DNA from 4 places in the Peribacillus suis genome. Region 2 is predicted to be linked to each of the others. Evidence: riboswitches for the same ligand, from Rfam matches in the RefSeq annotation. Region 2 holds a riboswitch; each other region holds the start of a gene.
What was found. Region 2 has a riboswitch for S-adenosylmethionine ahead of mtnK (S-methyl-5-thioribose kinase). Riboswitches for the same ligand answer to the same signal wherever they lie in the genome.

Region 1: linked by a shared signal. The riboswitch ahead of AC503W_RS04710 (methionine biosynthesis PLP-dependent protein) and the one ahead of mtnK (S-methyl-5-thioribose kinase) in region 2 are both predicted to bind S-adenosylmethionine.
Region 3: linked by a shared signal. The riboswitch ahead of AC503W_RS04760 (methionine ABC transporter ATP-binding protein) and the one ahead of mtnK (S-methyl-5-thioribose kinase) in region 2 are both predicted to bind S-adenosylmethionine.
Region 4: linked by a shared signal. The riboswitch ahead of AC503W_RS09315 (Na+/H+ antiporter NhaC family protein) and the one ahead of mtnK (S-methyl-5-thioribose kinase) in region 2 are both predicted to bind S-adenosylmethionine.

What each region holds. Positions count from the first base shown of each region.
Region 1 is NZ_CM182019.1:953,987-962,000, reverse strand. Features, by position in the region: gene AC503W_RS04725 (MFS transporter) at 1-1,140, opposite strand, end outside; gene AC503W_RS04720 (hypothetical protein) at 1,367-1,609, opposite strand; gene fumC (class II fumarate hydratase) at 1,717-3,099, opposite strand; SAM riboswitch class I at 3,419-3,533, shown strand; gene AC503W_RS04710 (methionine biosynthesis PLP-dependent protein) at 3,618-4,730, shown strand; gene metC (cystathionine beta-lyase) at 4,727-5,908, shown strand; gene AC503W_RS04700 (ABC transporter ATP-binding protein) at 6,068-8,014, opposite strand, start outside.
Region 2 is NZ_CM182019.1:2,334,418-2,342,431, reverse strand. Features, by position in the region: gene yodN (germination protein YodN) at 1-251, shown strand, start outside; gene AC503W_RS11340 (YozD family protein) at 422-592, shown strand; gene deoD (purine-nucleoside phosphorylase) at 814-1,518, shown strand; gene AC503W_RS11330 (lmo1851 family serine protease) at 1,788-3,245, shown strand; gene mtnA (S-methyl-5-thioribose-1-phosphate isomerase) at 3,771-4,817, opposite strand; gene mtnK (S-methyl-5-thioribose kinase) at 4,830-6,035, opposite strand; SAM riboswitch class I at 6,107-6,259, opposite strand; gene AC503W_RS11315 (carbon-nitrogen family hydrolase) at 6,333-7,115, opposite strand; gene AC503W_RS11310 (pyridoxal phosphate-dependent aminotransferase) at 7,216-8,014, shown strand, end outside.
Region 3 is NZ_CM182019.1:963,084-968,845, reverse strand. Features, by position in the region: gene AC503W_RS04765 (MBL fold metallo-hydrolase) at 1-750, opposite strand, end outside; SAM riboswitch class I at 1,077-1,186, shown strand; gene AC503W_RS04760 (methionine ABC transporter ATP-binding protein) at 1,256-2,272, shown strand; gene AC503W_RS04755 (methionine ABC transporter permease) at 2,259-2,927, shown strand; gene AC503W_RS04750 (MetQ/NlpA family ABC transporter substrate-binding protein) at 2,977-3,798, shown strand; gene AC503W_RS04745 (PucR family transcriptional regulator) at 3,930-4,829, shown strand; gene AC503W_RS04740 (ABC transporter ATP-binding protein) at 4,929-5,762, shown strand, end outside.
Region 4 is NZ_CM182019.1:1,892,251-1,900,264, reverse strand. Features, by position in the region: gene AC503W_RS09320 (alanine/glycine:cation symporter family protein) at 1-413, opposite strand, end outside; gene AC503W_RS09315 (Na+/H+ antiporter NhaC family protein) at 708-2,000, opposite strand; SAM riboswitch class I at 2,200-2,304, opposite strand; gene AC503W_RS09310 (ABC transporter substrate-binding protein) at 2,461-3,654, opposite strand; gene AC503W_RS09305 (ABC transporter ATP-binding protein) at 3,682-4,389, opposite strand; gene AC503W_RS09300 (ABC transporter ATP-binding protein) at 4,382-5,146, opposite strand; gene AC503W_RS09295 (branched-chain amino acid ABC transporter permease) at 5,149-6,144, opposite strand; gene AC503W_RS09290 (branched-chain amino acid ABC transporter permease) at 6,146-7,009, opposite strand; gene AC503W_RS09285 (sigma-54 interaction domain-containing protein) at 7,604-8,014, opposite strand, start outside.

The DNA.
Region 1 (8,014 bases), 1.4 Mb from region 2:
GGCCATCACATAAGCCAGAGTAAAGTACGGAAATACATCAAGCGTAGTGTACGAAGCAATTAACCCTAGAAAGGGCGGCAAAAGGGTGGTCCCCGTGTATGCCACAGCCATTTGATATCCTATGATGGACGGTGAATGGGTTTTACCGAACCTGGCGGGGGTCTCATGAATCATGCAAGGATAAATGGGGGCCAAGCCCAATCCGACTATAATAAAACCGACAAGCGACATCGTAACCGGCAAGGGCAGGATAAGGAGTACCGTCCCAATAAGTGCTGCAATCTGTCCCAATCGGATCATCAGCTGATGGTTGGTGACCTTCAAAAGTATAAATCCTGTTATAAGCCGTCCTAGCATAATACCCGTATAGAAAAAAGAGACTCCTTGAGCGGCCAAAGCAGCTGACATTCCCTTGCTATTCACAAGATAGCTGCTTCCCCACAGTCCTAACGTTGATTCAACGCCGCAATAGAAAAAGAACGTGAACAATGCATACTTGACTCCTTTGATTTTAAGCGGCCTTTCCTTGGATACCCGTTCTTCCAAGTAATCCGGATTCACTGTGCTACCTTCATCGATTGGCACCCTCCGAGAGACTAGCTTCCATAATGGAAGGGTTAACACGAGTAAAAGGGCTAGGGTGAACTGGATATAGGAAATGGTTACATAACCAGCTCTCCATGTGCCTTGATTAGCCATATAATAAGACATCATGATGGGTCCTATGCTTGCCCCCACTCCCCAAAAGCAATGAAGCCAGTTCATATGATGGGCTTTATAATGCAACGCCACGTAGTTATTCAGCGCAGCGTCGATAGCTCCTGCACCCAGCCCCAAAGGGATCGCACAGATAATAAGCCAATCCAGAGAGGGAGAATAGGCAATGCCAAATAAGGCCACCGCTGTCAGGGCCACACTTATACACGTGACCTTTCCCGTCCCCAGTCGTTTATTTAGCCAGCCGCTAGCCAGGCTTGAGAAAATGGTCCCTGCTGCAACAATCATATAAAGTAAGCCCGCAGTCTCCAGTGGCTGGTCATAATCAGACTGCATGACCGGCCAGGCAGCACCCAGTAAGGAATCTGGAAGACCCAGGCTTATGAAAGCCAAGTAAATCATAACCAATAAGAGCATTGCCAAGGATACCACCCTACTTTCCATTCTCGACGAATAACTCACTACCATAACATTATACGGCGAGACAAGCCCACTATCCCTCTATTTTTCCACTATGAATTTCCAAATCCAAGTTTAGGTAACCTCCTTTTCATGAAAAAATGATCCACATAAAAAAGAGACTTCTCATTTTTATGAAAAAGTCTCGATCATTAATTATTCTTAGATCTCACCCTATTATTCAAGAACTCTATTCCTGTACCAAAATCACTTCATCGTGTCCGCAGTTGGGGCACTTCATAATATGCGGGCATTGTCCCTTTTGAAGGGATTCGGGAAAACCGTCATTTTTTTTCAATGTATCAATATCCATATAAGCACTGTAATCATCGGCATAATCCATCAATTTCCCTTGATCTTCAAGGTCACTGCTGCATTTAGGGCATTCCAAATGCATTTTTCTAAGACCATTGCATAGTGGACATAAAGACATGACCATTCCTCCTGTTCGATTTATCTAGTTTAAGTATTCGTTTATTCCATCATTTTAACACATTAAAACATCCTCCCTACATGCGAGGAAGGATGCTTACCTGTTGATTATTTATTGACCATGTTAGCAGGGTCAACCCATGCTTTGAATTCATCTTCCGTTAGGAATTCAAGTTTCAACGCCGCTTCTTTCAAAGTGGAGTTGTCTTTGAATGCAGTTTTCGCAATTTTAGCCGCTTTTTCATACCCGATATGTGGGTTCAATGCCGTTACGAGCATAAGAGAACGATCAACATTTTCTTTGATCTTATCTTCATTCGCTGTAATTCCTACCGCACAGTTATCATTGAAGGAATGAATGCCATCAGTCAATAATTTAACGGTTTGCAGGAAGTTGTATATGATGACCGGTTTGAAAACGTTCAATTCAAAGTTCCCTTGGCTTGCTGCAAAACCGATTGTAGCATCATTTCCGACAACTTGTGTCGCAATCATTGTCATTGCTTCACATTGGGTCGGATTCACTTTACCTGGCATGATGGAGCTGCCTGGCTCATTTTCAGGAATGGCGATTTCACCGATTCCGCTTCTTGGGCCACTTGCCAGCCATCTAACATCATTGGCAATCTTCATTAAATCAGCAGCCAACGCTTTAAGAGCACCGTGTGCATAAACAATTTCGTTATGGCTTGTTAAAGCATGGAACTTATTATCCGATGTGACAAATGAATGTCCTGTATCCGCTGCGATTTGTTTAGCAGAAAGTGCCGGGAATTCTTTTTTCGTATTGATTCCAGTCCCTACAGCCGTACCGCCCAATGCAAGGTTCAATAATTTTTGGCTACTTTCTTCGATCATCGCCAAATCTTTATCAAGCATTGCTTTCCAACCGGAGATTTCTTGGCCAAGAGTTAGTGGTGTCGCATCTTGAAGATGGGTACGTCCAATTTTCACGACATCCCAGAATTCTTTTTCTTTGGCTTCGAATGTGTCACGAAGCACTTTAATGGCCGGTACCAATTTTTCGGCAACTTCCATATAAGCTGCGATATGCATGGCTGTCGGGAATGTATCGTTAGAGCTTTGCGCTTTGTTAACATCATCATTCGGGTGAAGCATCTCAGTTTCGCCTTTTCCCTCTAACCATTTATTCCCTTTGTTTGCGACCACTTCATTCACGTTCATATTACTTTGTGTGCCGCTACCTGTTTGCCAGACGACAAGTGGGAAATGTTCGTCAAGCGTCCCTTCAAGGATTTCACCACAAATTTTAACGATGGCATCCTTCTTCACTTCTGAAAGATCGCCAAGTTCAAAGTTCACTTTTGCTGCCGCTTGTTTTACGTAAGCAAATGCATGAACTAATTCAATCGGCATTTTTTCATAACCGATTTTGAAGTTATTACGGCTTCTTTCCGTTTGTGCACCCCAGTACTTATCAGCAGGAACTTTTACTTCCCCCATTGTATCTCGTTCGATTCTATATTCCATGTGTTCTCCTCCTATATTCGCACTATCCACTGAGAAACAATATGTATATGTAATGAATAATGACGTTTTATATGATCCCCTATATATTGTACAAACTTTATTATTGTAAAGCAAAAAAAACGGAACACAAATGACCTATTCCTTCAGAAAAGTCCGTTTAATCTGAATCCGGTTCTATTACTCTGTTGAATTCGTAATTTTATAATGATAAATCTGATACATGTTCCATAATAGCTAGTCCCAAATAACCGTCTATTAGGAATGTCCTTGACAGAATCCTATATTTATAGTAAATTCAAAAGAAATTGAATAATCAAAACTCTTATCGAGAGAGGTAGAGGGAATGGCCCTATGACACCTCAGCAACCTTCATTTGTTTCAAACCAATGAAAAGGTGCTAATTCCACAAGTTTGTGTAACTTGGAAGATAAGAAGAATGACTCTATCCTACTTATTCAAGTCTTCTTCTTAAAGAAGACTTTTTTTATTTTATTTAACTAAAAGGAGCAGTGAAAATTATGTACAAAACAGAAACCTATCTTGCTCAGCTTGGAAACCGCAGTGAAACGGCGACAGGAACGGTCAATCCGCCCGTTTACTTCTCGACGGCTTTCCGTCACGAAGGAATTGGTCAATCAACAGGATTCGACTATACACGAACAGGAAACCCTACACGCCAGCTATTGGAGCAATCGATCGCCAAACTAGAACATGGCGATCAAGGATATGCATGCAGTTCGGGAATGGCTGCCATTGCCACCATCCTTTCCTTATTCAAATCAGGGGATGCATGGATCAGTAGCGAAGATTTATATGGCGGTACATATCGTTTATTAGAGCATGGCTTTAAAAAATGGGGGCTACAATGCGAATATGTCAATACATGTTGCCTGGAGGAAATTGAAAAAGCAATCACCCCTCAAACAAAGGCCATCTTTATTGAAACTCCCACAAACCCTCTTATGCAGCAAACGGACATTCCAGCCGTCGCCGCTCTTGCCAAACAATACAATTTACTATTGATTGTTGACAATACTTTTTACACGCCGATCATCCAACAGCCCCTCTTACTTGGTGCTGACATCGTGATTCACAGTGCAACGAAATATCTAGGTGGCCATAATGACGTGTTGGCCGGCTTGATTGTGGCAAAAGGCGCCGAGTTATGTGAGTCCCTTGCTTTCCACCATAATGGTATGGGAGCGGTCTTGAGCCCATTTGATTCGTGGTTGTTGATGCGCGGGATGAAAACCTTGGCACTGAGAATGGAACGTCATGAAAAGAACGCCAAGGTTATCGTTGATTATTTGACGGAACATGAAAGTGTAACGGATGTTCTCTATCCAGGTCGTGGCGGCATGATTTCATTCCGGGTCAATGATGAAGCGGTGGTCAACCCATTTTTACAGTCCCTTTCATTGATTTCATTTGCCGAAAGCCTTGGTGGCGTCGAAAGCTTCATCACGTATCCGGCGACACAGACACATGCCGATATGCCTCTTGAAGTTAGAACGGCAAATGGAGTTTGCAATCGACTCCTTCGATTCTCTGTCGGCATCGAGGACAGCGGAGATTTAATCGAAGACCTGCAGCAGGCATTTGCTCAAGTTAAAAAGGAGGCAATACGATGACAAACCAAGAATTCAGTTTTGAAACCAAATTACTACACAACCAACATAAATTCGATCCAACAACAGGTGGGGTGAGTGTTCCGATTCAGCATGCTTCCACCTTCCATCAAACCGACATTGATCAATTTGGCAAATACGATTACAGCCGGAGCGGGAATCCGACGCGAGAAGCACTGGAAGATATCATTGCGGAACTGGAAGAAGGCACGCGCGGATTCGCTTTTTCATCCGGGATGGCTGCCATTTCAACGGCTTTCCTCCTGCTTTCTGCCGGTGACCATATCGTCATCTCTGAAGATGTATATGGAGGCACATTCCGAATGGTAACAACCGTGCTGACCCGTTTTAACATCGAACATACCTTCGTGGATATGACGGATCTTGAGAGTGTAAAAGCGGCCATCCAGCCAAATACGCGAGCAATCTATATTGAAACGCCTTCCAATCCCTTGCTTAAAGTAACCGATATTAAAGCGGTATGTGATATCGCCAAAAGCATTGGCGCATTAAGCTTTGTAGACAATACATTCCTGACGCCTGCCCTCCAAAAGCCGTTAAACCTCGGGGCCGATATTGTCCTGCACAGTGCAACGAAATTTTTGTCTGGACATAGTGATGTCGTAGCAGGCCTTGCCGTCGTAAAAGACCCGGACCTTGCCGATAGACTTGGTTCCCTCCAAAACTCTTTTGGAGCGGTGCTCGGTGTTCAGGATGCCTGGCTTGTGATGAGAGGTCTGAAAACCCTATCCGTCCGGATGGAGCACTCTCAAAAAGGTGCTGAAAGAATTGCGGAATATTTAAAACAGCAACCGTTAGTGAAAAACGTGTATTACCCTGGTCTTTCCGACCACCCACAACACGGCATCCAGGAAAATCAAGCCAGGGGAGCAGGAGCTGTTCTATCATTCGAATTGGAAAGCGAAGAAATTTTTCGCTCGTTTGTAAACCATGTCGAGTTACCCGTGTTTGCTGTAAGCCTCGGGGCCGTCGAATCGATTCTATCTTACCCGGCTAAAATGTCCCATGCGGCCATGCCTGCAGAAGAAAGGGAAAAACGCGGCATCACGAACAGCTTGCTTCGCTTGTCCGTCGGTTTGGAAAATCCTGATGATTTGATCAGGGACTTTGATTTAGCCCTTAAGAAAAGTGCAGAAAGACAGGCCGTTTCTACTAAATAATCGGATTGAGCACTGAGCTATTGGTTAAATAACGAGAATAAGAAGAATGAGTTTGTAAAATACCGAGAATTTGTTTACAAGGAAATGTAATCTATATGAGCAAATGAGAAAGAAGAGGAGCAAATGCCCCTCTTCTTTCTCATCCTACATATTATGAATCTATCCAGCCATCCCCTTATTAGGTCCAGCCTGCAGTTCATACATTTGATAGTATTTCCCCTTTTGTTCCATCAACCCTTCGTGTGTCCCCTGTTCCACTATCCGCCCTTTATCCAATACGAGAATCTGGTCGGCATTCTTGATCGTGGATAATCGATGCGCGATGATGAAAGTCGTTCTTCCTTTTTTCAACACTTCCATGCCTTCTTGGATGATGGCTTCTGTTTCCGTATCGATGCTCGCCGTTGCTTCGTCCAATATCAAAATCGCCGGATCGAAGGCCAGGGCGCGAGCAAAGGAAATCAGCTGTCGTTGTCCCGAGGACAATGTCCCACCTTTTTCAATCACCGGTTCATCAAGCCCTAATGGCAAATGCCGCAACACTTTATCTCCACCAACATCCTTTAACGCTTTTTCTATGGTGGCCCTTGTGATCCTTTCCTGGCCTAGACTGATATTGGAAGCAATCGTTCCCGTGAATAAGTAAGGATCCTGAAGGACGATCCCCATATGTTCCCTTAAGGTTTGATGGGGGATATCCAAAATATCCTTTCCATCAATCTTAATGGTCCCCTCATTGCTGTCATAAAAACGGAACAGTAAATTCATGATGGAACTTTTCCCTGAACCAGTATGGCCCACCAATGCGACCGTTTCTCCCTGACTAGCTGAAAAGGATATGTCCTTTAAGACATATTCATTTTCCTTATAGCCAAACGATACATGTTCGAATGCCACATTGCCTTTATATCTGGGAATGTTTCGATCGCTGACCTGAATGCCCGGCTCATCCAACAGACTGAAAGCCCTCTCCCCCGCAACCAATGCCTGTTCCAGGTTCGCGAACTGATTGACGATTCCATGTAACGGATGAAGCAGTCGGCTGATCAAGTCGACGATGGCATACATCATCCCGAGTGAAACGGCTGAGGTCGCTGTAAGCGACATCCCGCCAAAATACCATACAAATGCGATGAGTGCGATAACCTTGATGACTCCAATCAAGTTTCCCCCCGTCAAGGAATTCAAATGAAGCATCTTGTTTTGATAAAAGTAATGATCTTGGTTCAAGGTTTCAAATGACTGTTTCGTTTCCTTTTCACGTCCGAATGCTTGAATGATATTCATTCCTGAAATCGATTCATTGATCATCCCATTGATATCACTGACTCGTTCCCGAATGATATGATTATATTTCGAGGCAAATTTACGATATACCTTCGTCCAGATAATAATGATGGGAACAAGTAGGAGACCCATGAGACCCGCACGTGCATCCAAAATGTATAAGGCAATGAGTACACCGATGATGTTGATCGTACTCGAAAAGAAATTGGCCAGGACGGTTACATATAATTCGCGGATGGCCTCTGTATCATTTGTGACCCTGGCAACGACCTTACCAGCAGGCATATTGTCAAAATAGCGGATTGGCAAACGGGAAATGTGGGTGAAAATATCATTTCTCATCCGCTGGATAATCCGGTTGGCGGCTTTCTGTAAATAAAAGCTCTGTCCGTATTGAAAGACGGAGGAAATGAGGACTAGACCGAAATAAAAAGCGACGAGTCCCAATATCCTTGGAATTTCCGGTTGATAAAACCCCATCAATTCCTGGGTTGATAAGGGTTCAAATGCCGACCTCGTTTCTTTTCCGCCTTTTTCAATGACTAATGTATTTCCATCTAAACTGCGGCGCCCATCCACCGGGACCGCTTTATCGACGAAGACGAATTGGCTACCGACCTGTAGCACCCGGACCTCTTTCCCTTTCTCTTCCCCTTTTGAAAAATAGGCATCCCTTTTGTACCAGTGATTTTCGTATTCCACGGCATCTTGCCCTTTTTCCGTTTCATGCCAAGATGATTCGATTCCCATTATATGAGAATCGATGATTTTTTTAGCGACGAATGGACCGCTTAAATCGGCGGCAACGGAAAGGGCCAG
Region 2 (8,014 bases):
ATAAGAATAACGAGCTTACTATAATTGCTAAACAAAACAACCCTGGTAAAGGTGAGCGAGATATGACTATGACAAAAAATGAAAAAATGGAAATGATTGATGGACTGTTGGATTTATATAATGATTATTGTAAGCTTTTTCATCAATTTGGCGATGATGAATATCAACATATCATGAAAATAGCTCTTGCTAAAATTGAGAAGGCGGCGGAAGAAATTTACCCAGGTCACAAAAAAGAGCATACGAAATAAAAGGTCTCGAAAAGGGATGTATACACTTTAGCACGAGCCGATGAAGACTCATCTCTAAGAAATTTAATCAACGAATAAAGTGTAGGATATGCGTAAGTTTTGAGAGAAAATGCCCTACTGGCATATTTATACCTATACATTCATACATCTTTAATTAAGGGGGCGATGATTTGCGAGAAATTGAGGTTTTTATTGATACTGAAGAGATAGCGGAATTCTTTTACCAAGAATTATTAAAGCGGGGCTATCTTCCAAAAGAATCTGAAGTTGAAGATCTTGCTGACATCACATTCGAATACCTTCTTGAAAAATGCATTATTGATGAGGAAGTCGATGAATGATGTATCATCAATCAATGGGCAGTTTTCTTGCCATTACTCCTTAAAATCAACCAAAAAGACGGCGGGTTTCCGCCGTTTTGCTGCGTTCCACCGATCACTTAAAGAGTGTTATATCCTACTTCCTGCAGTAGATAAAGAAGTTCTATTTTCCTAATATGGGGTTGGTATGTTATAGTAATTGGGAATGTCATTTCAACCACTTCAAGGAGGGAATTTTAAGAATGAGCGTACATATTGGTGCTAAAGAAAATGAAATTGCGGAAACGGTTTTGCTTCCTGGGGATCCGTTACGTGCAAAATATATTGCTGAGACGTTTTTAGAGGATGCTAAATTATACAATGAAGTTCGTAATATGTTTGGGTATACAGGAACTTATAAAGGAAAACGCATTTCCGTTCAAGGTACAGGAATGGGTGTCCCTTCGATTTCGATTTATGTAAATGAATTGATGAATAGCTATAATGTCCAAAAACTTATCCGGGTTGGGACAGCTGGTGCCATTCAAAAAGATGTGAAGGTCAGAGATGTAATCCTGGCTATGAGTGCCTCTACAGATTCACAAATGAACCGCATGACATTCGGTGGCGTTGATTTTGCTCCTACTGCTGATTTTGATTTATTGAAAAAAGCTTATGATGCAGGGGTGGACAAAGGGTTGCAATTGAAAGTCGGAAACGTATTTACCGCAGATCAATTCTATAATGATAATAGTGAATTGGAAAAGTGGGCCAAGTACCAAATCCTTGCTATAGAAATGGAATCGGCTGCATTATATACACTTGCTGCTAAGTTTGGTCGTAAAGCATTATCCGTTTTAACGATTTCCGACCATCTTTTAACAGGTGAGGAAACAACCTCCGAAGAGCGCCAAACAACATTCAATGAGATGATTGAGGTTTCTTTAGAGGCAGCGATTCAAGACTGACTATAAACGTTATCATTTACGGGTAGCCAGGAATAGAAGAAACTAAGATATTTAGTTTCTTCTATTCCACGGAGTCCGTATTTTTGCACGTAAATAGAATGTGGATAAAGAATTGGTCTCTATAAGAAAGCTGGATTGGAGCAAGATGGTAGGCACTTACATATCATTCAAAAAATTTGATAACTAAAGTTTTCCGATTTGCTAGAAAGCTGATAAAATAGGATGTATTAGTTAATATTGTCATGAAGAATGAAAGTGGTGAGGCTTCAGTGGAAGAAGAAAATCAACAACAGCCCAAAGATGAAGGCAAAATTGTGAAAATAAAAAAGTTTACGTTTATTATGGGGATTTTCTTACTCATATTTTTGACAGCAGGGATAACTACAATCGCGTTGACCTTTGGCGATGAAAAAGTAGAGTCACTTGCACCGAGTAATCATCCTGAATTTGAAAAGTTATATTCTACATATGATACGATTAAAGATAATTATTATGAAGAAATCGATGAGAACACGCTCGTGGATGGAGCTATAAATGGAATGATAGAATCGTTGGATGATCCTTATTCCTCTTATATGGATAAGAAAGAAGCCTCCAGTTTCCATGAGAGCATCTCTTCTTCCTTTGAAGGAATAGGTGCTGAAATCCAAGAGAAGGATGGACAGATCATGGTGGTTTCCCCTATTAAAGGATCACCAGCTGAAAAAGCCGGAGTCCGGCCTAATGATATTATACTAAGTGTCAATGGCAAAAGCCTTGATGGCTTAAGTTCTTCGGAAGCTGTCTTGAAAATCAGGGGGAAAAAGGGAACAAAAGTGGAACTTGCCATTTCAAGGGCGGGTGAAAAGGAACCGATTACTTTGTCCATTAAGCGTGATACCATTCCGATTGAAACGGTTTATTCAGAGATGCTTGATGATGGGATTGCCAAAGTGCAGGTTACAAGTTTTTCTGAGCATACGGTGGAAGAGCTGAATACGGCACTTGAAGACATGGATAAAGAAAAGATGAAAGGCCTAATATTGGACTTACGTGGAAATCCGGGTGGATTGCTTGACCAAGCGATCGCGATGGCAAACTTATTTATCCCGAATGGGGAAGTCATCCTTCAGGTCGAGGATCGAAAAGGAAAAAGAGAAGTCTATAAATCCCAGAATAATGGTGAGTTGAAGCTACCAGTGGTCGTATTAATTGATGATGGAAGTGCAAGTGCATCTGAAATCGTTGCCGCCGCTGTTAGTGAATCTGCGGGTATTCAGCTTGTAGGGGTAAAATCATTCGGGAAAGGGACCGTGCAAAAAGCCGCAGACTTTGATGATGGTTCCAACTTTAAGTATACAGCACAAAAATGGCTGACTCCGAAAGGCAATTGGATCCATAAAAAAGGGATTGAACCGGATATAAAAGTCAAGCTTCCCGAGTATGCCAATCTTCCATATATCTCTCCTGATAAAGGATTGAAAGTATCGGATTCCTCGAGTGAAGTAGAAGCAGCGGAGAAAATGCTGAAAGAAGCCGGGTATAATCCAGGAAAAGTGGATAAGTATTTCGATGAAGAAACAAAGGTAGCGGTCAAGGAATTCCAAAAGGATCATAAGATCAAAGAAACAGGTGTCATTAAAGACGATACAACCGTTAAATTGATGGAAGTCATTAGGGATAAAATCCTTAAAAATGATACTCAAGTGAAAAAAGCGGTGGAAGTATTGAAAAAGAAAATCAAATAATCTTTTATAAAAACAAGCGGCCCATCAGCAAGCATTTATTGCTGATGGGCCGTTTTTCGTATGCTTGACTTAGGTGTGTGTGTAATCCATAAGGTGACCATGGAAGAAGTACCAATGGGTGGGGAATGGAAGGGTATCCATGATGAAGTAGAATTTGAAGAAAACGAGCGGTAAACCCTGCTTGAGGAACATGAACTTTCATACAAGGCTAAGAATGATTACTACCGAAAAGCGGCAGAAAAATCAAAGAAGGCTAGATGCCACTCTGACTAAATTCTGCGATTATATCTATCAAAAAGAACCTCGTCAGAATAAATATAACAGGAGCAACTGAATGGGTTTCCAAGGTTAATCGTGAAAAGAATGAAGGGGCTGTCTAATAAGTCCTTATTCCAGTGAATTTCGCAAAAACAAAGAGGCAGAAATGTTGTTAAATCAACGTTTCTGCCTTTTACTATTTATTCAATTTCGGTGTGTAATTACACCTTTTGGGACAGCCCCTTGATTAATCCTTTATAAATAATTTCATTTTACAAAAAGCGGGATATTACTCCTGTAATCAGGTGAAATGATGCCATTTTCGGTAATGATGCTTGTAATAAGAGAATGGGGCGTAACGTCAAAAGCAGGATTGAATGTCTTCACGTTTTCTGGTGCTATCCTGACTCCTTGTATAGAAGTGATTTCATCCCCATTCCTTTCTTCGATTGGGATGGAGATACCCGACTCGAGAGATAAATCGAATGTACTTGATGGTGCTGCTACATAGAAAGGAATATCGTAATGCTTAGCTAATATCGCCAAACCCAATGTACCAATTTTATTGGCTGTATCACCGTTTGCCGCAATACGGTCTGCTCCGACTATAATGGCTTCGATTTTTTTATGATGAATGGTGTGGGCTGCCATATTATCCGAGATTAATGTAACGTCCACTCCAGCTTGCATAAGTTCCCATGCGGTGAGTCGTGCCCCTTGCAAGACAGGTCTCGTTTCACAGGCATAGACCTTTATAGGAAAGGTTCTTTCCTGGGCCAGGTGGAAAGGTGCGAGGGCTGTTCCGTACCGTGCAGTGGCTATCCCCCCAGCATTACAATGGGTTAAAATAGAATCACCCTCGTTGAATAAAGACAATCCGTATTCACCAATTTTTCGGCACATCTCCACATCCTCTGAAAATAGCTTTTTTGCTTCAGCAACAAGAGCGCTTTTGGCTGAAGCGATGCTATTGGCTGCTTGTAGAGTATTCTCCATTCTTTTCAGTGCCCAAAAAAGGTTGACCGCTGTTGGTCTTGAAGAAGCGAGTGTAGTAACATGTTTCGTGACATTGTGTTTAAATTGCCATAAATCCGTGGTATTTTCCTGGATTGCACCAAGAGCAACGCCAAATGCTGCAGTTAGCCCGATAGCGGGGGCACCACGGACCTTCAAGGTCAAGATGCTGTCATATACATCTTTAACCGTAAAAAGTTCAATGAATTCTATTTTTGATGGCAAGGCCTGTTGATTCAATAAGGTAATATGGGTATCATTCCATTGGACGGAATAGGGTAGTGGCGTTGTAGTTGTCATATGTATATCTCCTTATAGGGCTGAATAGGAAGGCAATGTATATTGCTTTACGGCTTCTATCACTGCTGGAATATTCAGTTCTTTCCGATTTTTGATTATATGGGCCCCGATTTTCAAGGTAGCCGTTTTAGCTGTAATTCTAGTTTCTTTATTCTCAATGCCATTTAAATCAGCAACATGAGATAGGCCAATGGTTCTTCGAATTAGTTCACATCCTGCAAAGCCATATGCATCACCTTTAAACTTGTTGAGTACATATGGAAGATAACCTTCGATCTTACTGTAAGGACTTTTATTTTCAGAATTCCACAGGTTCGTATATGTTTCTTCAAATGTATTCCAAAATTCCTGAAGATGAGTAAAGATTTCTTCCTTCCCAGTGGCCTCGCGTGTTACTGCCTGGAATAGGAGATTCGCCATGTATTGTCCAAGGTCAAATCCAACAGGACCATAAAAAGCGAATTCAGGGTCAATTACCTTTGTTTCTGTATCACTTGCAAATATACTTCCCGTATGTAAATCGCCATGAAGAAGGGCCTCCTGCTCGGATTCGAAGCTTTGTTTTAACTTAGCCACTTCCAGTATTAAATCAGCATCTTTCCATATAGACTTGGCAGCCTCCAGCAACTCAAGCTCAAACTCGCCTGGATGTTCCTCCAAAAAAGGATCCGTGAAAATGAAAACCTCAGTAATCTTGCAGAGTTCTGGATTCGTGAAGTTCCGGGCAACCTCTTTTTTCGCTGCCGGTTCCAAATGAAAATCAGACGTATAAAAAGCGGTCTTTGCAACAAATTCACCAATGTGTTTGGATAATAGAGGGAAATGATCTCCTTCAATTAATCCGGTCCGGGCGATTTTCAAGTGTGATAAATCTTCCATGACGGTGATTGCAAGCTGTTCATCAGAATAATAGACTTGTGGGACAAGTTCGGGACAATAGCTTCTGAATTGAATTAATGCATTCGCTTCGATAGCCGATCTTTTTAAAGTCAATGGCCAGCTTTCACCAAGAACCTTTGCGTAAGGAACTGCTTGTTTGATGATGACTCCTTTATTTGTTACGGGATTTGTAACGTGAAAAACATAATTTAAATTTCCGTCACCGATTTCATTACATAGTAATGAGTCATCTGAATGCAGTAACCCAAGTTTCTTCGTTAGGTCAATTGCCGTTTCGTTTGTCAATAGCTTGAAATTTGATGGTTGAGTCATTGTTATCCCTCCAAGTACATTAAAAAATATGAAAAAGCCCCTTTCCCATAGAAAGAGGCAGAAGCTTCACTTCGAACCTCTTATCTCCCAGAAAGAATTCTTTCTGGTGGATTTGGCACCGTGCTCTGTGGATATAATCCGGCGGAATTCCCGCCCCATTTCACAATGGTATTACAGTCGGTTGCTGGGCTTCATAGGGCCTTTATCCCTCAGCCTGCTCTTGATAAGAGTATTGTATTTATTTTCAGAAAATTAATCTCGAATGAATGATATCAATATTTCAAATAGTTTGTCAATGGTAAATTAATAAAACTCGGGCCGCCGATCTTCGAAAACGGGTATTTTATTTCTTGCTTCTCCTACTTTTTCTAAGTCAAGGGTGCCGAGTAGAAGTTCTTTTTCTTCACCAGCCTCACAAATGATTTCTCCCCACGGGTCGATGATGATGGAATGTCCGGCAAAATGATTATTTTGGTCAGAACCGGAACGATTCACAGCCACAACGAAGGCTTGATTTTCGATTGCCCGGCTGATTAACAGTGCCCTCCAATGGTGGAGCCTAGGCTTTGGCCACTCGGCGGTCACGAAGATAACCTCCGCACCTCGTACCGTATGGGCCCGTTGCCATTCCGGAAAACGGATATCATAGCAAATGAATCCGGCGCAAATCTTTTCATCGAGGGAGAATAAGCCATCTTTTTTGCCAGGTTGTAAGTAATGGTGTTCATCCATCAATTGAAACAGATGGAGTTTATCATATTCTTTAACCAGTTTGCCTTCTTTATCGATGATGAGCATTGTGTTATAGATGCCTTCCTTAGTTTTCTTTGCAATCGAGCCACCGATTATGTTAATGTGGTGTTTTTTTGCAAGGGCTTTTAGAAAGGTAATGGTTTGTTCTGCTTCTTCGTCTGCAATTTCATGTAATCTCGTTAAGTCATAGCCGGTTGTCCATAGTTCCGGCAGCATGACGATGTCCGGTTTAGACTGTACAGCTTTTTCAATCCATTGTTTTGCCACCTGGAAATTTATATCTGGCTGTCCAAAGGCAATGTCTATTTGTAAACAGGCGATTTTCCATTTCATCATTTAAAACCTCCATATGTAAAAAAGTACTTTACAAGATTAAGATAAACATATATCATTTGTGACTATAATTTCAAGAAATTTCAGAGAAGGTGCAAAGATGGTGCAATTCGAAAAATCCAGACTTCTTCAAGAGCTTCCAAAGCAGTTTTTTGCTTCTTTAGTCGAAAAAGTTAATAACATAACATCAGAAGGCAAGGATGTCATTAATCTTGGGCAGGGAAATCCAGACCAACCGACTCCTGAACATATCGTGAAGAGCCTGCAGACAGCAGCAGGAAATTCCATGAATCATAAATATTCTCCTTTTAGGGGGCTTCCCTATTTAAAAGAAGCTGCGGCCCTCTTTTATGAACGTGAATATGGCGTCAAGCTAGATCCTAAAACGGAAGTGGCGATTCTTTTCGGTGGAAAGGCTGGTCTAGTCGAATTACCGCAATGCTTGTTGAATCCAGGCGATACAATTTTAGTGCCTGATCCGGGCTATCCAGATTACCTGTCAGGTGTAGCGTTAGCCCAAGCTAAAACGGAAATTATGCCCTTGACCGAAGAAAATGATTTTCTTCCCGATTATAAGGAAATAGATAAAGAGGTTTTTGACAAAGCGAAGATGATGTTCTTGAATTATCCCAATAATCCCACAGGAGCATCGGCGTCAGCAGAATTCTTCGAAGAAACGGTTTCCATGGCAAAAGAACACTCAATATGTGTGGTCCATGATTTCGCATATGGTGCAATTGGGTTCGATGGGAAAAAACCGGTAAGCTTCCTTCAAGCAGAAGGATCAAAAGAAGTGGGGATAGAAATTTACACCCTTTCTAAAACATATAACATGGCGGGGTGGAGGGTTGGCTTTGCGGTTGGCAACCAGAGTGTCATCGAATCGCTTGAATTATTGC
Region 3 (5,762 bases), 1.4 Mb from region 2:
TTCATGACCGGATATCTCGATAAGCGGATACCGATTAGGCAACACGTTTTGCTGAATTTCATGGACTTCCAATCCTTGATCATGCAAACGCAGAATTTCACCGCGCAGATTTTCCAAGTAACTGAGCTTTCTTTCAAACATTTCCTTTCCGTTCGGGACATATCCGGCATGGCAGCAAAAGACCTCTTTAAAATCATACTGAAGCAGTTTCTTGATGGATTCCATGATGACCGGGATAGATTCTTCCCTTAAAACTAGCTTCGTTTTCGGCGTTACAAACAGGTCACCCGAAAACAGCATGCCATTACTATGGTTCAGGTAAACCATATGGTCCCTCGAATGCCCTGGCGTAAAGATTGGCTCCCATGTTTGAGTGCGTGAATGGACGACCCCTCCTAATGGTTCTGCCTTGAAGGCATCCCTATCTCCCCAAAAAACTCTACGGTAATCGGGATATTCTGCATCCTTTGCACAAATATCGAGGGACATCGGATGAATATAGATGGGAACGTTCCTATGTTCCTGTATCCATGCGGCCCCACCCGTATGGTCCTCATGATAATGCGTCAGCGCAACCATATCGTAATCAGCGGTTTCAAAGAATGGAGTAAGTTCCTTCAACAAGATTTTTGCCCCCGTATCAACTAACATGCCATCGGTTAAGAACACATTCACGCTCATGCCTGATTTGTTTCCTTCCGGTGTCCCTTTTACGCAAACCACATCATTTATCGTTTTCATTTCCAGCATGACTTTCCACCCCAATCATTTTTTTGGAAAAACTCATCATCCTTTATTTTCTAATTTACTTACAATAAATGTATTATCTCTCCATACTTTTTACAAGTATAATATTTTTTCTAATGATGGGAGTGATCAAAGTCCATATTCTTACGCAGACAGGCCATGTAAGATCCGGGACGTTCCGTGTAACTTAGCAAATGGCCACTATAATCTGGGCAAGTAGATCGTTCGATTCATAATCTTGATAAAATTCAAAAAATAATTGACATTACTGTATTTAACAAATAATATAGATTATATTAAAAAAATAATAAAATACTAAAATAGTAATTAACTTATCAAGAGTGACTGAGGGACCAGGCCCTATGACGTCCGGCAACCGCCCCACATCGGGAATGGTGCCCCTTCCTGCAGAATGAAATACCATTCTGAAAGATAAGACGGGATATAATTTCGCTGCCTCTTTCTGAATGATAGAGGTAGCTTTTTTATGTATAAGGAGGATAGCATCATGATTGAAATTCGTTCAGTTCGAAAGGAATATATCTCGAAGAATACCCGAGTTATCGGAGTGGATAATGTATCTTTAACCATTCAAACGGGAGAGGTTTATGGGATTGTCGGGTATAGCGGCGCGGGAAAGAGTTCATTGATTCGCTGTCTGAATCTTCTTGAGCGTCCGACCAATGGTAGCATCATCATCGATGGCGTCGACTTAACAACCTTATCAAGCCAGGATCTTCGCAAACAACGCCAGAAAATCGGCATGATATTTCAGCATTTTTCCCTAGTCAGTTCCAAAACGGTTTTTGACAATATCTCCTTCGCCTTGAAAGCCGCCCATCAACCAAAGGAGGTCATTACTAACCGCGTGCTGGAACTATTGGATATCGTTGGCCTTCGTGATAAAAAAGATGTTTATCCGGCTCAACTCAGTGGCGGACAAAAACAGCGGGTAGGCATTGCACGGGCCTTAGCGAATGACCCTACCGTCCTATTATGTGATGAAGCGACATCAGCCCTTGATCCAACCACTACGAAGTCGATCTTACAGTTGTTGAAAAAGATCAATAAAGAACTGGGCATCACCATCGTGTTGATCACCCATGAAATGGAAGTGGTCAAGGAACTGTGCCATCGTGTCTCCGTCATGCAAGATGGACGAATTATCGAAGATGGCCCTGTTTATGAAATATTTTCCCAACCCAAACAAGAACTGACTAAGCAGTTCATCAGCAGCGTGTTGGATTTTGAACTTCCTCCCCACCTTATAAGGGAAAACAAAGGAACGATTATCAAAATACAATTTGAAGGGCAAACCGCTGGTGAATCGATTCTCTCGGATACTCTACAAAACTATTCTGTCAGAGGGAATATCCTGCATGGGAAAATTGAATATATCCAGGATGTCCCTCTAGGAATCTTGATCATCGAATTGATTGGTGAGCCTGAAGAAGTGCAAGTAGCCCTTGAATACATAATAAGCCGGACCCAATCTGTGGAGGTGTTAAAGCATGTCACTGCTTGATTCCATCATCAATATTTTACCTGACCTTAATAAAGCCTTTCTGGAAACGATTTATATGGTCGGAATTTCCCTTGCGGTTGCCCTCCTGATTGGACTGCCTCTAGGAGTATTGCTGTTTACGACGACCAGGAATTTGTTCTTTGAACATATCACGTTGAATCGATCCCTCGGTTTCGTGGTTAATCTAGTCCGCTCGATTCCGTTTATCATTCTTTTAGTCGCTTTGCTTCCTTTAACCGAATTCCTTACCGGGTCAACGATTGGACCGCTAGCGGCTTCCGTTTCCCTATCAGTCTCCGCCATTCCTTTTTTCGCTAGGATCGTAGAATCTGCATTGAGGGAAATAGATAAGGGAGTGATCGAAGCCGCCATTGCAGTGGGCGCTTCCCCATGGATGATCATCAAGGATGTGCTTCTTCCTGAAGCAAGGCCTGGAATCATCCAAGGCGTGACATTAACGACGATATCACTCATCGGCTTCTCGGCTATGGCAGGAACAATCGGCGGAGGAGGAATCGGTGACCTCGCGATTCGTTTCGGCTATTACCGTTATGACAACACGATCATGATCACAACGGTGGTCGTTCTGATCTGTCTTGTCCAAATCATCCAAATGATAGGCGATAAGGCCTCTCACTATGTAAACAAACGTTAGATTCATGAATATTGACAATGACACTACATTAAACAAGGAGGAATTTTTCATGAAAAAAATCACTTCATTATTATCTATATGTGCATTAGCCCTTGGGTTGTCAGCTTGCGGAAATGACGATGCGACAACTAAAACGGAGGACAAAAAAGAATTAAAAATTGGGGCAACGACTGGACCTTATGCCGACATGGTCATAGAGGCCATACAACCCGGACTTGAAGACCTTGGCTACAAAGTGGACATCGTCGAATTCAGTGATTATATCCAGCCGAATAAATCACTTGGTAATGGTTCGATCGATGCCAACCTCTTTCAGCATAAAGTGTATATGGATAATTTCGCAAAGGAACATGATTTAGAACTCTCTGACCTTATTATTGTTCCAACGGCACCGATGGGCATTTACTCCACGGAATACAAATCATTGGCCGATATTAAAGATGGTGCGACCATCGCCGTTCCCAATGACCCAGTCAACCTCTCCCGTGCACTTAAAGTTTTATTGGATGAGGGCCTGATTGAAGTGGATCCGGATGTTGACCCATTAAGAATATCTGAGAAAGATGTAACAAAGAATCCGAAGAACATTCAATTCGAACCACTGGAATCGGCACAATTACCTCGTGCAACGGACAGTGTTGACCTATCGGCCGTTCCTGGTAATTTTGCGATTGCCGCCAAAATGGACCTTCAAGATGCTCTTGCTTTAGAAAACATGCCAGATACGTATCGCAATGTCGTGGCTGTAAACACTAAGGATAAAGACGCCCAATTTGCAAAAGATATCAAATCAGTTGTAGAAAGTGCCGAATTTGAAAAGGTGATTGATGACAAGTTCCAAGGCTTCGGTAAACCTGATTGGATGAAATAAGGAAACAGCAAGTATGGGTCTGCTCCTGTCTGGGGCAGGCCTTTACTGATTAACAATACCTATGAACGCAGTCATTGTTTTCTTTTCCGCTTTGCCCTTTTTGGATATAATGGAATGGAAAGAAGGTGAACATGATGCTTAATAAGCTTAAACATACATTCCCGAACTCCCTTTCAGATAAAAAAGATGCACAGGACATCTCGGCATATTTCTGGTTGGAAGATCCATTCGGCCATACAATTGGCATTCCCCGCTCAGACATATCGGCGGAGGAAATCCGTTTGCTTACGCTACTCTTTGACACTCCATCACTCCAAAGTCCAAACACCTCCACTACCCAAACTACTTGGAATGATTTTTTATTTGGGCCGCGTGCCTCCCAGCCCCTAACGAACTGGGAGAATGTCCGGTTCACCTACTTTAACCTTGCCCATGGGGATTTTTCACACGATCATTTCGAGGAAGCGATTCTCTCATTCGTACCATCCGATTCCATCCTGGTCTGGGAGAATGGAACGGCGGGAACCTTAATTGAATCAGACATGGATGAACCCTTATCGACGCATGATTTTCTCGCCATCTCATCCACACTCGAGAGTGACTTTTACGTGAAGATCAGGGTCTATGCCGGTCGATTTCACCCTGTCGATGAGGATCTTCATCACCATCTGATACAAGAGAGAAAATGTTTCACACTTTCTTTGCTCCATCTATCCGATGTTAAGGTGACGGAATTACCCAATATTATCCCCTACGCACTCATGAATGCCTGTACTGACATGGATAAAAGATGGTACATCAATGAATTGCTTGGCAAGATGCGGCAGGATTATGAATTGATCAAAACGGTTAAAACGTATATCGAATGTAATTCCAACGCCTCATCGGCAGCTAAACAACTTTATATCCATCGGAACAGCCTGCAATACAGGATAGATAAATTCGCTGAAAAAACAGGACTGGATGTACGGAATTTCCCGCATGCTTTGGCTGCCTACCTCCTCATTCTCTTAAATGAGCAAAAAGGATAATTATCCCTTTTGTGCAGTGTGCCCATATTTATTTCAGCATTGATAGAGTAGACTATAAATATCATTACGAATTTAGGAGTTTAAGAGGAGGAATAGTTCATGGCAGAGTTAGTATTGGATCATATCTTCAAGATTTATGATAATAAGGTGACAGCCGTTAAAGACTTCAACCTTAGCGTGGCCGATAAGGAATTCATTGTTTTCGTCGGACCCTCGGGGTGTGGAAAGTCGACCACTTTAAGGATGATTGCCGGCCTTGAGGACATCTCCCAAGGGGATCTTTTTATAGATGGCAAGCGGGTCAATGATGTGCCTCCAAAAGATCGGGACATTGCGATGGTTTTCCAGAACTACGCTTTATATCCTCATATGACCGTCTATGACAATATGGCTTTTGGACTGAAGCTAAGGAAAACGCCGAAGAAGGAAATCAAGCAACGCGTCCATGATGCTGCCAAGATCCTTGGACTTGAAGACTTCTTACAACGGAAGCCTAAAGCCCTTTCTGGCGGGCAGCGCCAGCGTGTGGCACTTGGAAGGGCCATTGTCCGGGATGCCAAAGTCTTCTTGATGGATGAGCCCCTTTCCAACCTTGATGCAAAACTTCGGGTACAAATGCGCGCAGAAATCGCTAAACTGCACAAACGGATCAATACAACAACGATTTATGTCACCCATGACCAAACAGAAGCCATGACCATGGCCACACGGCTTGTAGTCATGAAGGATGGCATCATCCAGCAAGTGGGCGCACCGAAAGATGTCTATGAAAAGCCTGTAAATGTCTTCGTAGGCGGATTCATCGGCTCACCTGCCATGAACTTCTTTACGGGTACCTTGCAGGATGGATTCATTCAAATTGGGGAGCAAACACTTGAGGTGCCCCCTTTCAAATTGGATACGCTTCGTAATCAAGGCTATATCGGAAAAGAC
Region 4 (8,014 bases), 440 kb from region 2:
GCTTTTTCCATATAATAAGCTGGACCACCACGGAATGCTTCTCCGTCTTTGACCTTGTAAATTTGAGCAAGTGTGCTTTCAATGAAAGCAGAAGCAGATCCAATCAATGCGATTAACCACATCCAGAAAACTGCTCCCGGACCACCCGTTGTGATGGCTATAGCCACACCTGCCAGATTCCCCGTTCCTACCCGGGAAGCCGTGCTGATACAAAAGGCCTGAAACGATGATACACCTTTCTTATCTGCCGTAGCACCTTCCCCTAGTAACCTAATCATTTCTTTCACCATTCTAAATTGTACGAATTTAGTCCGAAAAGAAAAATAAATGCCCATTCCAATTAATAATATAATCAGTATAGATGACCATAATAAATCATTTGTTTCAGTAATAAACTTTTCTACTATCTCCATTTTTAAACAAACCCACCTCTAATTATTTCAATACAATACCTTTAGAGTTCCCGCTTTTGCAAAATAGTAAACACTTAAGAATAAAGATGACTCCGTATATTGTATTTAATTATACTATTTTAATATTATTGAAGAAGGATATTAGTTTTTTGGAACATAAAAGAATTAAAGATTTCATCCACACTTTTCATTCGAAGTCACTTACCCTAAAAAAGCCCTGGCGACAATGCTCCAGGGCCAACATTCATGATTTTACATTCATGATTTATTGATACTCTTCCACCCATACTATTTTTATTTCTTCTTCGAGAACCCGGGAAAACCTATTAAAATGGCTATGATTCCTGAAATCCCGATTAAGACTGGATAGAAAGAATAGGGTAGGATACTGATAGGAGAGATGTGTGCAACACCGGCAGCTAAAAGTAGTTGTGCCCCGTATGGCAATAATCCTTGAATACTACAAGCGAAAACATCTAGTAAGCTGGCAGATTTCCTGGGATCAATTTCATACTTTTCGGCAATATTTTTTGCAAGTGGACCAGCAATGATGATGGATATGGTATTGTTTGCCGTTGAAAGATTCGTTAAAGCAACCAATCCCGCGATGCTGAACTCAGCACTTTTTTTTGATTTGCTTTTTTTCGTCACGAGGTTCAGTAGGTAATCTATTCCGCCGTTATGTTTGATAACCGAAACCATGCCTGCAATCAAGATCGCTAAGAAGGAGATTTCATACATCCCAGCCATTCCATCTCCTACTTTTTGAATAACCTCCATTGCATGATAACTGCCATCCGCTAAACCGATTATTCCAGCAAAGACAATGCCGATAGAGAGAACCAAGAATACGTTGATCCCCGCCAATGCTGCCACTAGAACACAAAGGTAAGGTAGAATTTTGACCCAACTGTAGGCTTCTCCAGAAATTGTAGCTTGTTCACCCATCGTCAGAAAACCAAGGATAACACATGTAATTACCGCAGCAGGTAAAACAATAAAAAAGTTCACTTTGAATTTGTCTTTCATTTTCGTTCCCTGTGTACGTACAGCTGCTATAGTCGTATCCGAAATGAAAGAAAGATTATCACCGAACATTGAGCCACCAATGACCGCAGCCATGGAAAGGGCAACTGAAATCTCCGTCTGTTCACTAATTCCTACTCCAATTGGTGCTAATGCCACTATCGTTCCCATACTTGTCCCCATAGATAATGAGATAAAGCAGGCGATAATAAATAACCCCACCATTAATAGATTTTGCGGAACGATCGAAAGTGCTAGATTCACCGTAGATGCTACGGCTCCCATCCCATTTGCCACTTCCGAAAAAGCCCCAGCCAATAGGAATATGACAACCATCAACATAATATTTGAATCCCCGGCACCTTTACAAAAGATTTCTACTTTGTGATTGAATGATTCCTTTCGATTCATTGCCAGTGCCACAGCAGATGCAATGGCAATGGCAACAATCACTGGAAATGTGTAAAAATCTTTTGTAATCACACCTGAACCTATAAATAATATCAAAAAAACGATAAACGGCGTTAAAGCCCATGGATTCCCTTTATTGTCTAAACTCATGATGTACACCTCTTTATTATTTTTGCATGGTATTGGATACTCTTTTTGGACTCTCTAAATTTTCCGGCATCCCTTCATTTTAATATAAGCATGATTATAAAATAGTAACAAACCATCAAGAACAGATTCCTATCCTATGAGTACAAAAAGACCTCTTCCATTTTATTACAAGAAGAGGTCTTTTAATCTATAAACACTCCTCTTATCTTTCAGGTCAATCGCCTGCTGGATTTGGCACAGCACTCTAAATAAGTCTGCTGCCGAGACATCTTCGGGCCAGTCCCTCAGTCTCTCTTGATAAGAAGTAAGAAATATTCATTTTTTTAAAGCAAATATAAGAGTACAGCATTTTAAGAGTTTTCGCAAGGTAAAGTATTAAAGATTTTTATAAACTTGTTGAATGCATTATTTTTTAGCTTTCGGGGCCTAAAGGTAGCTAGTGTGAAAGCACATGACACTTTTACTCTTCTACACTGATGGGTACCACTTTGCCATCTTCTACCGCTCCGACGACGACTTTTGCTGCGAATCCACCATTTTCGTCAATCGAAGGTATATTGTAAATTTTCTGTTCAGGTGCCGTGTTTGTCAGCCCATCCTGCATATGTTCACGGATGGCTTTCACATCCTCGACTGTTCCTGCCGCTTTCATTGCCTCCACAAAGGCATACATAGCAATGTAATTCAACCCCACTTCAGAACTGGCATCTTCCTTATAAATTTTTTTATATTTATCAATGAATGCCGGTGCTGCTTCTTCATTGGAGTCGATAAGCGGAAGCACACCAATCGAACCTTCCAATGTTTCGTATGAACCGGCAATTGGCTTCATTTGATCCAGTTTCGCCTGGTCCATGATAATGAAACCGCCTTTAAAACCTAGTTCTCTTGCTTGTTTTGCAACCTTGGCCGTAGGCTCCGACGCCCCACCGATGAAAAGGACATCAGGCTTTTCTTTTAAAGCATTTGTAACAGTCGTGAAGAAATCCGTTTCTTTAGAAAAATCAATTGAGGCATTATACACGACTTTACCACCCTGCTTTTCCCAATGTGGTAGTAGGTTTTCCGCCCAGTCTTTCCCGTACTGGGAAGATGGTGGCAATGCCGCGATTTTTTTGCCGAAGTTTTCCATTGCATACGTAGAAAACGGTTCAATATACCCTTCATAATTTGGCGGGATCCTTACTGTTAATGAATTTCCGCTTTCCGTGATAGCTGGTTCACTCGAATAGGCACCGATGATGAATTTCTCTTTTTCGTTAAAAACCTGTAGGGCCTGTATCCCCCCGCTATGAGGAGTGAAAATAATCGGAGTTTTGTATTCCTGGATTAAACGTTTAGCATTTGAACCCGTTTCATTCGGTAAGTACTTATCATCCAACGAAACCAGATTGAGCGTATATTTTTCCCCTTCCACTTCGAACCCACCGGCATCGTTGATTTCATTTACAGCCATCTCCATACCATTTAACGTTCGTTTTCCATATAAGGCTGCTGCTCCACTCAAAGGGCCGCTAAAACCGATATTGATAACATTCTTCCCTTTACTGGCCTTTCCTCCCCCACTTGATGCAGGGCTGTCTCCCTTGTTACACCCCACTAGTGCCGTTAGGACGAGTAATATCATTACAAAGAATACACTCAACTTTTTCATAAAAATCCCCCATTCATTTTTAAACTCTTATGCTCCGATATAGGCTTTCCGTACTTCATCGTTAGACAATAATTCTTTTGCGGTCCCTTCAACGACAATTTCCCCATTTTCAAAAACATATCCTTTATCTGCAATGCTAAGAGCCACATTCGCATTCTGTTCGGCTAGTAGAACGGTTATTCCTTCCCGGTTTATTTCTTCGATGACTTGGAACATCTGTTCAACAATCAAAGGAGCGAGGCCCACAGAAGGTTCATCTAGCATCAAAAGCTTCGGTTTAGACATCAAAGCCCTGCCAATGGCCAGCATCTGTTGTTGTCCACCACTCAAGCTGCCGGCCTCATCATGGAGTTTTTCTTTTAAAATAGGAAATAAATGATAGACATTTTCCAACGAGGACTTGATTTCCATCTTTTTTTTTCGATGTACGTAAGCTCCCATCTTCAAGTTTTCCTGGACAGTCATCTGAGGAAACAGTTTCCGCCCTTCTGCACATTGCACGATTCCAGCTTGGACATTCTTATCCGGAGCCCTACCTCCGATAGCCAGTTCCTCAAAATGAATTTCACCCTGAGCCAGCTTGCTTATTCCGCTGATAGAACGGAATGTCGTGCTTTTGCCTGCCCCGTTCGCCCCCAATAGAACGACAATTTCTCCCTTTTCCACTTCAATATTCACTTGCTTAATCGCAGTGAAGCTCCCATAACATACAGTAACATCAGTTAACTTAAGCACTAGCACTACCTCCTAAATAGGCTTTAATAACCGCCTCATTCCCCCTGATTTCTTTTGGAGTGCCCTCAGCAATTTTTTCCCCGTAATTCAGGACCATGATATGGTCAGCTAAGTTCATGATCATATGCATCTTGTGCTCGATCAAGCAAATCGTGAAGCCTGACTGATTTAACTCCTTGATCAGTTCTGTAAGCCCTTCTGTTTCATCAGGGTTTATGCCGGCAGCCGGTTCATCAAGAAAGATGATTTCCGGATCCGTCGCAAGGGCAAGGGCAATCGCCGTCCTCTTCTTTTCCTCTTGAGAAATACTCGAGACCATCTTATTTGCCGCATCCATTAAGCCGACAATTCTCAAAACTTCCATCGCTTTATCACGACAGGTCTTTTCCTCCCGTTTTAACCTCTTCGTCCTTAGGATAGCATCTACCAAATTTGATTTAGTGCGAAGCCTATGTCCGACAATCACGTTATCCAAGATGGTGGATTGTTCAAAAAGACTAGTCGTTTGGAATGTTCTTGCTATGCCAAGTCCCGCTATTTCATTGGCAGGAAGCTTCGTGATGTCTTTCCCTTTGAAGAGGACTGCTCCAGAACTTGGACGATGGAAGCCACTGATCAAGTTGAAAAACGTAGACTTCCCGGCTCCATTAGGCCCGATAATCGCATTGATCTTTCCTTTTTCAATGGTGAAATCCACATTTTTTACAGCTGCCAATCCCCCGAAACTCTTTGTTAAATTCTTCGTTTCGATAAACATCTTCATCCCTCCTCCGCATTAACCGGAACGTCCTTTCTCATAATCAGTTGTTTCTTATCTCTTCGTTTAATTTTCCAATCAAAGAATGCACCCGAAATACCGCGTGGATAGAAAATTATGATCAACGTAAGTAAAGGTCCAAAGATCAACATTCGATACTCTTGGAGAAATTGTAGATTCTGGGATAGTATGACGAGAAGCAAAGTTCCAACCAAAGGTCCCGATAGAGTTCCTATTCCGCCGACCAGTAGATACATTAACAAGTCGAACATTATGGCCGTAGACCCGATATCCGGTCCGATAAACCGCACGAATGAAGCATATAAGGCACCTGCCAAGCCTGCAAAAAATGTAGAAAGAACAAATGCGGTCAACTTATTCTTCATCGTGGATATGCCTATCGTTTGGGCAAGTTCCTCACTATTCCTGATGGCCATATAGGTTCTCCCTGTCAACGAATGAACAATACGATACATGACCAAAATGACGCCCAGTAGGAAAATGAGCACCAAATAATATTGTGAAGCGGCCGTCTCGAAAGTGATGGGTCCGATATTTCCAGGGGCCGGAATCCCAATCAAGCCTCTAACTCCTTCTGTAAGACCTTCCCATTTATCGATGACCAGGTAGATGATATATCCGACGCATAAAGTATAAATTGCGAAAAAGTGTTCTTTTGTTCTCAATGCTATTAAGCCGACCAAAAAGCCAAGCGCCCCTGAAATTAGGCAAGACAAGACCAGTGCCAACCAAAAGTTCATTCCCACTTTTACCGTCAATAACCCCAATGAGTACGCCCCAATGGCGAAGTATCCAGCATGGGCAAGCGAAAGATAGCCCGTATAGCCCGCTAACAGATTAATTCCATATACCGCGATTGCCCAGATGAAAGACACCGTTAACATATGAACGTAATAGTCATTCTGCGCGATGATGGGAAATAAAAAGGCCAGGATGATCAAAATTAAGATGACATTTCGTTTTGATAAGATATTCAAACTACCTCTCCCCCTTTGCGAAAAGACCCGTCGGTTTGACCGTTAAGATGACTACTAGAAGGAAGAAGGCTATGATATCCTTATAATCATTGGATATATAGGTTGCGCCAAGGCTTTCACTGAATCCAAGAATATATCCACCAACGATTGCACCTGGAACGCTTCCCATCCCTCCTAGGATGATAATCACGAAAGCCTTTAATATCACTAAATGACCCATGCCTGGAAAAACTAGATTGATGGGAGATGCAAGGGAAGAAGCAATGGCGGCTAGCCCCCCAGAAATCATGAAGGTCAGCATGGCAACTTTATTGATGTTAATCCCGACTAGCGAAGCCCCTTCACGACTTTGGGACATCGCGATGATCGTGGAACCTGTATACGTCTTCTTTAAGAACAGATAGAGAACCGACATGACCACGATTGCCGCCACAATAATCAACAAACGTTGCATCGTGAACGTCAAGCCCATGATATTGACTACTTGTCCATAAGGAGATTGCATGGTTTGAAAATCAGCTCCCCAGACAAATTGTGCAAAGGCTTCAAGAAAAAGTAATATTCCAATGGCTGCAATTTTATCATGCAACGGTGGAGCATCCCTTAACAAACGGAATACGAATCGTTCCAATAAAACCCCAAGAAGGCCCACGACAATGACGGACACGAACATAGCAATCCAGTAATTCAGCCCAGATAACGTCATCATCGACAACGTGACATACCCTCCTATCATATAGAGAGCACCATGGGCAAAGTTAGGGATATGAAGAATCCCATAAACTAATGTCAACCCAAGGGCAACTAGGCTATATACGCTTCCGATCGTTAAACCATTAAACAATTGCTGAACTAAAATCTCCATTTCCTGCCTCCCTTATCCCAATGAATTGTTCGTAGGTAATCCTTTACTTTAATACAACACCCCTAACCATAAGGAACTCTTCTCCATAACCCTATCGAATTGTTAAATGCCAACTTTTTATTAGCGCTTTCATTACTTCATCGCTTAATCTAGTGAAAGGCTACCCGCTTCTTCTGTAACCTCGTTTCTTCCCATTTTCCCATAATTTTTATCTACCTTTTTAGTTGTCTGCGTCCCATTTTATGATTTCATGAATACTATCTTCATATCTGTCACCTGAATACCGCTGTGCAATCGTCGGAAACGTTCCACAGTCACCTCACATTCCCCATAGATCATTTGTAAAGCATTTCCTTAATAACAATGCAAGTACTATGCCATCATGAAAAAGCCATACTAGTCACTTTACGAAATAAGTATGATTCACTTTTGATTCAAATAATTGAATCCACATGGCATGACCATCATTCACTTTTGACTGAATGAACCACTTTTGAATTAGAATGGATTGTCTTTGCAAAAATAGATTTTATCCAGATGACTACTAGGGAAGAAATGAAAAGGGGTATTCCCCTTACGGAAATCCCCCTTTGCTTACCTATTCTTTTCACTGACTCTCAAGCCATATTTTTTTAGTTTCCTGACAATCGTAGCCTGGCTTGAATCAAGAGCTTCAGCAATTTCATATGTGGTCTGATAAGTTTGCGCCGCTTTTGTCAATATTTCTTTTTCAGCTCCCTCCACCGCTTCCTTTAGAGACTGAGAATCACGAGAGTTGGTTTGGCTCATGTTTTCTTGCTGATATTCTACAGGCAAGTCGCTTACCGAGATGACGGAACCATTCGTTAACACGACGAGTCTTTCCACTATATTAATCAGTTCTCGGACATTTCCCGGCCAATCATAATGAAAAAAATAATCTTTTAACGCTGAATCTAACTTTTTGGTCAATTTATATTGATTGTTGGCCTTGGTTAAAAATAAATCAGACAATGCGAGGATATC